DNA from 2 places in the Anaerotignum propionicum DSM 1682 genome. Region 2 is predicted to be linked to the other one. Evidence: a T-box and tRNA genes for the amino acid it is inferred to sense, from the RefSeq annotation. Region 2 holds a T-box; the other holds one or more tRNA genes.
What was found. A T-box is a leader RNA that pairs with one kind of tRNA and senses whether it is charged. The one in region 2 lies ahead of CPRO_RS05835 (valine--tRNA ligase), so its partner is inferred to be a tRNA-Val.

Region 1 (4,396 bases), 1.1 Mb from region 2:
GACAACACGCCCGGTGAAATTGAAGAACCAGTGAAGATACTGGTTACCCGCAACAGGACGGAAAGACCCCATGGAGCTTTACTGCAGCCTGATACTGGGATTCGATGATATATGTACAGGATAGGAGGGAGGCTATGAAGCCAGGACGCTAGTCTTGGTGGAGCCGCCGGTGGGATACCTCTCTTATGTCATTGGATTTCTAACCCATGTCCATTATCTGGATAGGGGACAATGTCAGGCGGGCAGTTTGACTGGGGCGGTCGCCTCCTAAAAGGTAACGGAGGCGCTCGAAGGTCACCTCAGAATGATTGGAAACCATTCAAAGAGTGTAAAGGCAAAAGGTGGCTTGACTGCGACAGCGACGGCTGGAGCAGGTACGAAAGTAGGACTTAGTGATCCGGTGGTAATAAGTGGGAATGCCATCGCTCAACGGATAAAAGCTACCCTGGGGATAACAGGCTTATCTCCCCCAAGAGTTCACATCGACGGGGAGGTTTGGCACCTCGATGTCGGCTCATCGCATCCTGGGGCTGAAGTAGGTCCCAAGGGTTGGGCTGTTCGCCCATTAAAGCGGTACGCGAGCTGGGTTCAGAACGTCGTGAGACAGTTCGGTCCCTATCCGTTGTGGGCGCTGGAAATTTGAGAGGAGCTGTCCTTAGTACGAGAGGACCGGGATGGACGTACCTCTGGTGTACCGGTTGCAGACCAACTGCACAGCCGGGTAGCTATGTATGGAACGGATAAACGCTGAAGGCATCTAAGCGTGAAGCCGCCCTCAAGATAAGATTTCCCATTCTTCGGAAGTAAGGTCCCTTGAAGATAACGAGGTAGATAGGTTGGAGGTGTAAGCATGGTAACATGTTCAGCTGACCAATACTAATAGACCGAGGGCTTGACCAATAATTCGATTGATGATATAATGTTTCTTGTGTTCAGTTTTGAAGGTGTAGAGATATACCTTGATAATCCTCGTTAGCTCAGCGGTAGAGCATCCGGCTGTTAACCGGAGGGTCGTTGGTTCGAATCCAACACGGGGAGTAAATGGTCCGTTGGTCAAGGGGTTAAGACACCGCCCTTTCACGGCGGTAACGCGGGTTCGAATCCCGCACGGATCATTCTAGATTTTCGGTGATGATGCGCTCAGGGGACACACCCGTTCCCATTCCGAACACGTCGGTTAAGACCTGAGCGGTCGATGATACTTGGTGGGAAGCTGCCTGGGAAAGTAGATGGTTGCCGAAATCTATATTAAGCCGATGTGGCTCAATTGGCAGAGCAGCTGACTTGTAATCAGCAGGTTATCGGTTCGAGTCCGATCATCGGCTTAAATTTTTAACTGAGCGCAGTATTTTGGGTCTTTAGCTCAGTTGGTTAGAGCATCCGGCTCATAACCGGACGGTCCCGGGTTCAAGTCCCTGAAGACCCATTTAATTTAATATGGCTTAGTAGCTCAGTTGGTTAGAGCGCCGGCCTGTCACGCCGGAGGTCGAGGGTTCGAGCCCCTTCTGAGTCGTTTATGGGAGTTTAGCTCAGCTGGGAGAGCATCTGCCTTACAAGCAGAGGGTCACAGGTTCGAGCCCTGTAACTCCCATTTTATTACAAAAAAATTAATATGTGGCGGAGTAGCTCAGTTGGCTAGAGCATGCGGTTCATACCCGCAGTGTCGGGGGTTCAAATCCCTCCTCCGCTATGTCTTATTGCATCCTAAAGCAGGGGTGCTTTTTTGTTTTCAATTTTAAATTTATATAGGCATAATGAAATAAATAGGTTATAATAATTCCATATTTAAATAGTATGATTTAATATTATTTTTTATTTTGAAAGTAAAACCCGGTATTTTAATAACGGTTTTATCAAAATTAATTATTTGTAATAACAATAATAAATAAGGAGGCTAATAGCATGAAGGTATTAATGGTTAACGGAAGCTCAAACTTGAAAGGCTGCACTTTTACAGCATTAACAGAAGTAGGCATGGCTTTGGAGAAACAAGGAATTGACTATGAAATTTTTCAACTAGGCCCAAAACCTATCAGAGATTGTATTGGATGTGGCAAGTGCCACGAAGGAAAATGTATTTTTAACGATGATGACGTAAACAGATTTGTAGAAATGGCTCAAGAGGCAGATGGTTTTATTTTTGGTTCGCCCGTATATTATGCTCATCCTAGTGGTCGTTTGCTCTCTTTTTTGGATAGAGCCTTTTACTGTTCAACCACTTCCCCTAAAAACCCATTTAACTTTAAACCAGCAGCAGCTGTTGTTTCTGCTAGGAGAGGTGGCACTACAGCATCATTTGACGTAATTAATAAATATTTTACCATTGCAATGATGCCTATAGTAGCTTCAAGTTATTGGAATATGGTGCATGGTAATTCTCCCGAAGAGGTTAAGCAGGATGCAGAGGGACTGCAGACCATGAGAAATATCGGGGTAAATATGGCATGGATGTTAAAAAATATTGAGGCTGGTAAGAATAGTGGAGTTTCGTTGCCTGAGGTTGAGCGGACACATAGAACAAATTTCATTCGATAATGAAGGTTAATCCAGTAATTTTCACATTCTTGACAGAATGATAAGGTCAGGGTATAGTAGGGTAATAGAATTAAAAAATTACGTAGGATAGTAGAATTATTTACATCCAAGCATATTTTAAAAGAGAGGTAAAAAAATGCGGATTGGCTCTGGATATGATGTGCATAAATTGGTTAAGAATCGTAAACTGATTCTTGGTGGATTAGAAATTCCTTTTGAAAAGGGTCTTTTAGGGCATTCAGATGCTGATGTCTTATTACATGCTATTATGGATGCGCTTTTGGGTGCAGCAGCATTAGGAGATATTGGAAGGCATTTTCCCGATACGAAGGAAGAATATAAAGGTGCTGATAGTGTAAAGCTTCTTTCCAGAGTTTTATACTTGATTTCTGAAAAGGGATATTGTATAATTAACATCGACGCAACGATTATTGCTCAGAAACCAAAATTGGCGCCCTATCTTCCAGAAATGTGTGAAATAATTGCAAAAACTCTGGAAATAAATAGAAGCCAAGTGAATGTAAAAGCAACAACGGAAGAAGGTTTGGGTTTTACTGGAGCAGGCGAGGGTATTGCCGCTACGGCAGTTTGCCTATTACAGCAAAAGTGAATAAGAAAAAGGTTATGATGGAAAAGAGTAATTCTTTTCTTGCCTAACAGAGAGTAGCGACCTTGGTGAAAGGTGATGAGATTTGAAATCGTGTATGCATGGTTTTATCTGTCAACATCTTGAGATACTTGGGTGGGAGTCGCTTATAGGTGGGGGAGAATGAAGTGCGTTCCTGAACTGAGCAGGCGAATTTTTAGTAGTCTGTATCCGGTGACAACGTTACAGTCCGAAAGAGAGATGGTGATGGCCGTCTAATTAAAGTGGAACCGCGGAGAATATATAGCTTCGTCTTTATTTGTATAAGGACGAAGTTTTTTTATTTCTTGTTTTTTTATAATCCAACGTTAAAAAATGAGTTGTTGACTATAAATTGCTTTGTGAATGAGGTTATCTTAAAAATAGGAGGAATTATTATGTTAAAGGATGCAATTAGAGTTATTAAAGAAAAAGACCCCGCAATTAAAAGCAGTATTGAGGTTTTTTTATATCCCAGTTTTTGGGCTGTAATAAATCACCGTATTGCCCATGCACTTTACAAAAAAAATAAATATTTTTTAGCAAGATTGGTTTCACAGTTTTCCCGTTTTATTACAGGCATTGAGATTCATCCCGGTGCAACCATTGGCAAGAATTTTTTTATCGACCATGGTATGGGTATTGTAATTGGCGAAACAGCGGAAATTGGCGATAATGTAATGCTGTATCATGGGGTGACTTTAGGTGGTACAGGAAAAGATAAAAATAAGCGGCACCCAACTGTGGAAGATAATGTTATGATAGGTGCAGGTACTATTGTTTTGGGTCCAGTTACAATTGGTAAAAATTCAAAAATTGGTGCAGGCTCTGTGGTGATTCAAGATATTCCGGAGAATGTAACTGCGGTTGGTTCACCAGTTATGGTGGTTAGAAAAGATGGCATGCGTATTTCACCCGTTGCTCCTGAGGAGTTAACAGGATGCAAAAGAAGAGCGGTATAAATCTTTATATTCCTGTGGAAAATATAAGTATTTTTTAAGAATATATGATATAATTGCAAAATAGAGGTAATAATTTTCAGGAGCTTTACTGAATTCATTTTTCATTGGAGAAGGAGCTTTTTGAGATGTGCTTGTACAGAATGTTCTTAATATATTTATATTTCGAAATAAATGATTAGAAAGGATGAATCACATATGAAGGTTTATAATACCCTAACCAGACAAAAGGAAGAATTTGTCCCCCTGGAGGAAGGCAAAGTAAAAATGTATGTTT
Region 2 (4,396 bases):
GGTCCTTTATTTCTCCCAATACATTGTAAGTCATAGACAGGATTTGGCGAATTTCCGAGGGTTTTTTAAGGCGCTGATGGTTTTGGCTTTACCTGTAGGATTGATTGCAATTTCAAACTTCTCTTCCGCTTTGTTGATTATGTTGATGGGTCTGACAATGCTGTTCATCGGGAGCCCTAAAATTTGGTATTTTGTTGCGGGAGCGGGGGCAATTATTCCGGCAGGTGTTCTTGCTGTTGTATTATTCCCATATCGCCTAAGTAGAATTAGGATATGGTTAGACCCTTGGTCTGACCCCACAGGAAAGGGCTTTCAGACCATTCAGGGGCTTTACGCTGTTGCATCTGGTGGGATTTTTGGCCTTGGTTTGGGGCAGAGCAGGCAGAAAACCTTTGTACCCGAGTCTCATAACGATATTATTTTTGCGATTATTTGCGAAGAGCTGGGCATTATTGGTGCAGCACTCGTGATTATCTTATTCGCAGTTTTAATTTGGCGTGGCATCAAAATTGCCATGAATGCCAAAGATACATATGGAACATTGATGGCCACTGGCATTACATCGGTCATTGCATTTCAGGCGATTATTAATATCGGTGTTGTTACGAATACCATACCAAATACGGGGCAACCTTTGCCCTTTATCAGTTATGGCGGCACATCACTTTTATTTTTAACAATTATGATTGGTTTGCTTTTGAACATTTCAAGATATCAAAAAGACTAAAAAGAAAACAGCACAGTATCCAAACGGATTGTGCTGTTTTTTCTTAAATTTAGTAATTTTTCCTGAGAAGTTTTGTCTGCTTACTAGTAATATCGATCTTTATGTAGCACTAAAGGCTGAAAATACCACTCATGTTTAATACAAGAAATGTGGCGTCTGAACCTTGTTTTTCTCCAATATGTGAGAGTAGCTGAGGTCCTGAGGTATTCATGCAGCTGGGGGGCAAATCCTTCATTGTAATTGTCTCCACAGCTAAAACTTCATCAACAAGTAACCCCAATAATGAGTCCTGCTTATCCCTTACAGTGACACACATGGTTTTGGTGTTTTCACGGAATATTCTTTTTGTTTCGTCCAAAAGTCTTACAACAATATCTTTATAGGTATGTGCATCTTGTTTAAGCTGATCGCGCAGGCATTTTTCTCTTTCACAATCATCACATTGACGAGGGCATTCGAAAGCTAAATGAGCAGTTTCATGGAGCTTTTTATGGGGCTCATCTATTTTGCTTAAGTGAAACGCAATGGAATGGTTATTGGTTTGATAGGCATCATACCATTTCCCAAAGGCGCATTTATGAGGATCAGTAGCCAACCGAAAGGTATCGTCCTCCAAAAGGCATCGTTCCATTTCCCGCACCCAAAGAATATGGTCATTTTTTCTTTGCTCTAACATTTCATCAAAGGCATCTTGTTCCTGTTCAAGAGTTTTTAAACCCAATGCGGGTCTTAAATCGATAATTGGGACTACATTTCCCCTTGAATGAATGATGCCACGTTTTATAATATTACTATCCGGTAACACGCTGACTGGCTCTTCTAATACAGAGATTGATTCAACATAAGAACTATCAATGGCATATAATTGGGATTCAAGTTTTAAGCTAAGCCATAGGTTCGTTTTATTTATAAATTCATCTTTTTGGTTCAGCATGTAGGATCACTCCTTTCTGTGTATCTATATTATATATTACATTCATCATACAACAGGTTTTACCATTTTTCAACTGTAATACACCTGAGAAAAGAAGCCCTTTATTTGTATACTGTTTTCATTAAAAGGATACATAGAAAACAACTTTTTTCTTATAAGTGGAATAATTCCGATTTATCGGTAATTTGATAAAAAGATGCTTGACAAATTTAAAAGAATTGACTAAAATCTTGTGATATAGAAACTGCAAAAGACAGTGAAAAAGAGGAGTATGTATCGATCATTGCCAGAGAGAAAGGGTCATCGGCTGTAAGCCCTTTTCAAAATAGGATACAGAAGGTAGCTTTTGAGTTGTTTTGCTGAAGGATTATTTCTGTGTAGGCAAAAACGGTTTACCCCGTTATCGGTTATTGAGTGTCTGCCCTTTGGGCAGAAATTAAGGTGGTACCGCGAGTTTTCGTCCTTTTTAGGGATGGAAGCTTTTTTTTTATAATTCTATCTGGTAAAAGTTTTTTTAAATCCTTGAAAGGTGGAATAACCACTGTAAGGAAGCAGAAAACACTTTGAGAAATAAAATGCATTGTTTTTTCAATGAAATGCATTGGCTAGATATAAATGAAAATTTATCTTATTTTATTTATATTGAAACCTTGTTTATAAAAGAGACGGGACATGGTTATAACAAACATAGATAATCTTTTTATAGGAGTTTTTACCGTTAATATTTAAGAAATAAACAAACTGCATTGTTTGATGAAAAGAAATATTATAGGAAGTTATTAGGAGGAGAGTATTATGAAAGAATTGGCTAAAAGTTATGATCCATCAATTGTTGAAGAAAAGCTTTATGAAAGATGGATGGAAAAGAAATATTTTCACACAGAGGTTGATAAAAGCAAAAAACCCTTCTGTATTGTTATGCCACCCCCAAACATAACAGGACAGCTGCATATGGGCCATGCTTTAGATAACACCATGCAGGATATTCTAATCCGTTGGAAGAGAATGGCGGGCTTTAATGCATTATGGGTACCGGGTATTGATCATGCCAGTATTTCTACTGAATTAAAGGTAGTTCAAAAGATGGCCTCCGAGGGTTTGAGCAAGGACGATGTTGGTCGTGACGGATTCTTGGATCGTGCATGGGCATGGAAAGAAGAATATGGTGGTATTATTTTGAACCAGCTTCGTAAATTAGGTTGTTCTTGCGATTGGGACAGAGTTCGCTTTACCATGGATGAAGGCTGTTCTGACGCTGTTCTGGAAGTATTCTGCCGATTATATGAAAAAGGCTATATCTATCGCGGTGAAAAAATCATTAACTGGTGCCCTGAGTGTCAGACCACAATTTCTGATGCTGAGGTAAATCATGTTGACTCGGCAGGACATTTTTATCATATTGATTACCCCATTGTAGGTTCTGAGGAAAAACTGCGATTGGCAACAACAAGACCTGAAACAATGCTGGGGGATACTGCTGTTGCCGTTCACCCTGAGGATGAAAGATATAAACATTTAATTGGTAAGAACTGTATTTTGCCTTTGTTAAATAAGGAGATTCCTATTATTGCTGATGATTATGTTGACCGTGAATTCGGTACGGGTGTTGTAAAAATCACACCTGCCCATGACCCTAATGACTTTGAAGTTGGTCTAAGACATGATCTGCCTCGAATCAGTGTTATGAATGATGATGGCACAATGAACGATTTGGCGGGAGAATATGCAGGCATGGATCGTTATGCATGCAGAGAAGCAATTGTTTCCAAGCTGAAAGAAGAGGGCTATTTAGTTCGTATTGAGGACATTACCCATGCTGTAGGATGTCATGAACGCTGTAATGTTCCCATTGAGCCGATGATTAAATTGCAGTGGTTTGTTAAAATGGAAGAAATGGCAAAACCTGCAATGGAAGTATATGAAAACCAGAAGCTTCGCTTTGTGCCAGACCGCTTTGGTAAGGTTTATATGCATTGGCTGGAAAATATTCGTGACTGGTGTATCTCTCGTCAGCTTTGGTGGGGACACCGCATCCCTGCATATTATTGTGCAGACTGCGGACATATCACTGTTGACAAGCATACACCGGATAAATGTGAAAAATGCGGCTCTACAAATCTTAGACAGGATGAAGATACGTTGGATACATGGTTCAGCTCAGCTTTATGGCCTTTTTCAACCTTAGGCTGGCCTGAAAATACCGAGGAGATGAAACACTTCTATCCGACAAGCACTCTGGTTACAGGGTATGATATTATCTTCTTCTGGGTAGTAAGAATGGTATTTAGCGGCATGGAGCAGATTGGTGAAATTCCATTCCATGATGTATTAATTCATGGCTTGATTCGTGATGATCAGGGTCGTAAATTCTCCAAATCTTTGGGCAATGGCATTGATCCATTGGAGGTTATTGCAAACTACGGTGCTGACCCTCTGCGTTTGATGCTTATTACTGGAAACGCACCCGGAAATGATATGCGTTTCTATTGGGAAAGATTGGAGAACTGCAGAAACTTTAGTAATAAAATTTGGAATGCAACTCGTTTTGTTATGATGAATCTGGATGAAAAAGTAGAAACAAAACTTCTCATGTTGACTTCTGCGGATAAGTGGATTCTTTCAAAGGTAAATACTTTGGCAAAAGAAGTTGAAGATAACATGGAACATTATGAATTGGCTCTGGCTGCCCAGAAGGTTTATGATTTCCTTTGGGATGAATATTGCGACTGGTATAT

Region 1: it has a tRNA-Val gene. The T-box ahead of CPRO_RS05835 (valine--tRNA ligase) is inferred to sense a tRNA for this amino acid. The anticodon was not compared.

The regions. Positions count from the first base shown of each region.
Region 1 covers NZ_CP014223.1:2,343,881-2,348,276, reverse strand. Annotated here, with positions in the region: rRNA gene CPRO_RS10990 (23S ribosomal RNA) at 1-900, shown strand, start outside; tRNA gene CPRO_RS10985 (tRNA-Asn) at 967-1,038, shown strand; tRNA gene CPRO_RS10980 (tRNA-Glu) at 1,044-1,115, shown strand; rRNA gene rrf (5S ribosomal RNA) at 1,125-1,242, shown strand; tRNA gene CPRO_RS10970 (tRNA-Thr) at 1,253-1,325, shown strand; tRNA gene CPRO_RS10965 (tRNA-Ile) at 1,353-1,426, shown strand; tRNA gene CPRO_RS10960 (tRNA-Asp) at 1,440-1,513, shown strand; tRNA gene CPRO_RS10955 (tRNA-Val) at 1,519-1,591, shown strand; tRNA gene CPRO_RS10950 (tRNA-Met) at 1,617-1,690, shown strand; gene CPRO_RS10945 (flavodoxin family protein) at 1,903-2,535, shown strand; gene ispF (2-C-methyl-D-erythritol 2,4-cyclodiphosphate synthase) at 2,672-3,145, shown strand; T-box leader at 3,151-3,441, shown strand; gene epsC (serine O-acetyltransferase EpsC) at 3,559-4,122, shown strand; gene cysS (cysteine--tRNA ligase) at 4,318-4,396, shown strand, end outside.
Region 2 covers NZ_CP014223.1:1,215,156-1,219,551, forward strand. Annotated here, with positions in the region: gene ftsW (putative lipid II flippase FtsW) at 1-727, shown strand, start outside; gene CPRO_RS05830 (chemotaxis protein CheW) at 837-1,661, opposite strand; T-box leader at 1,909-2,129, shown strand; gene CPRO_RS05835 (valine--tRNA ligase) at 2,457-4,396, shown strand, end outside.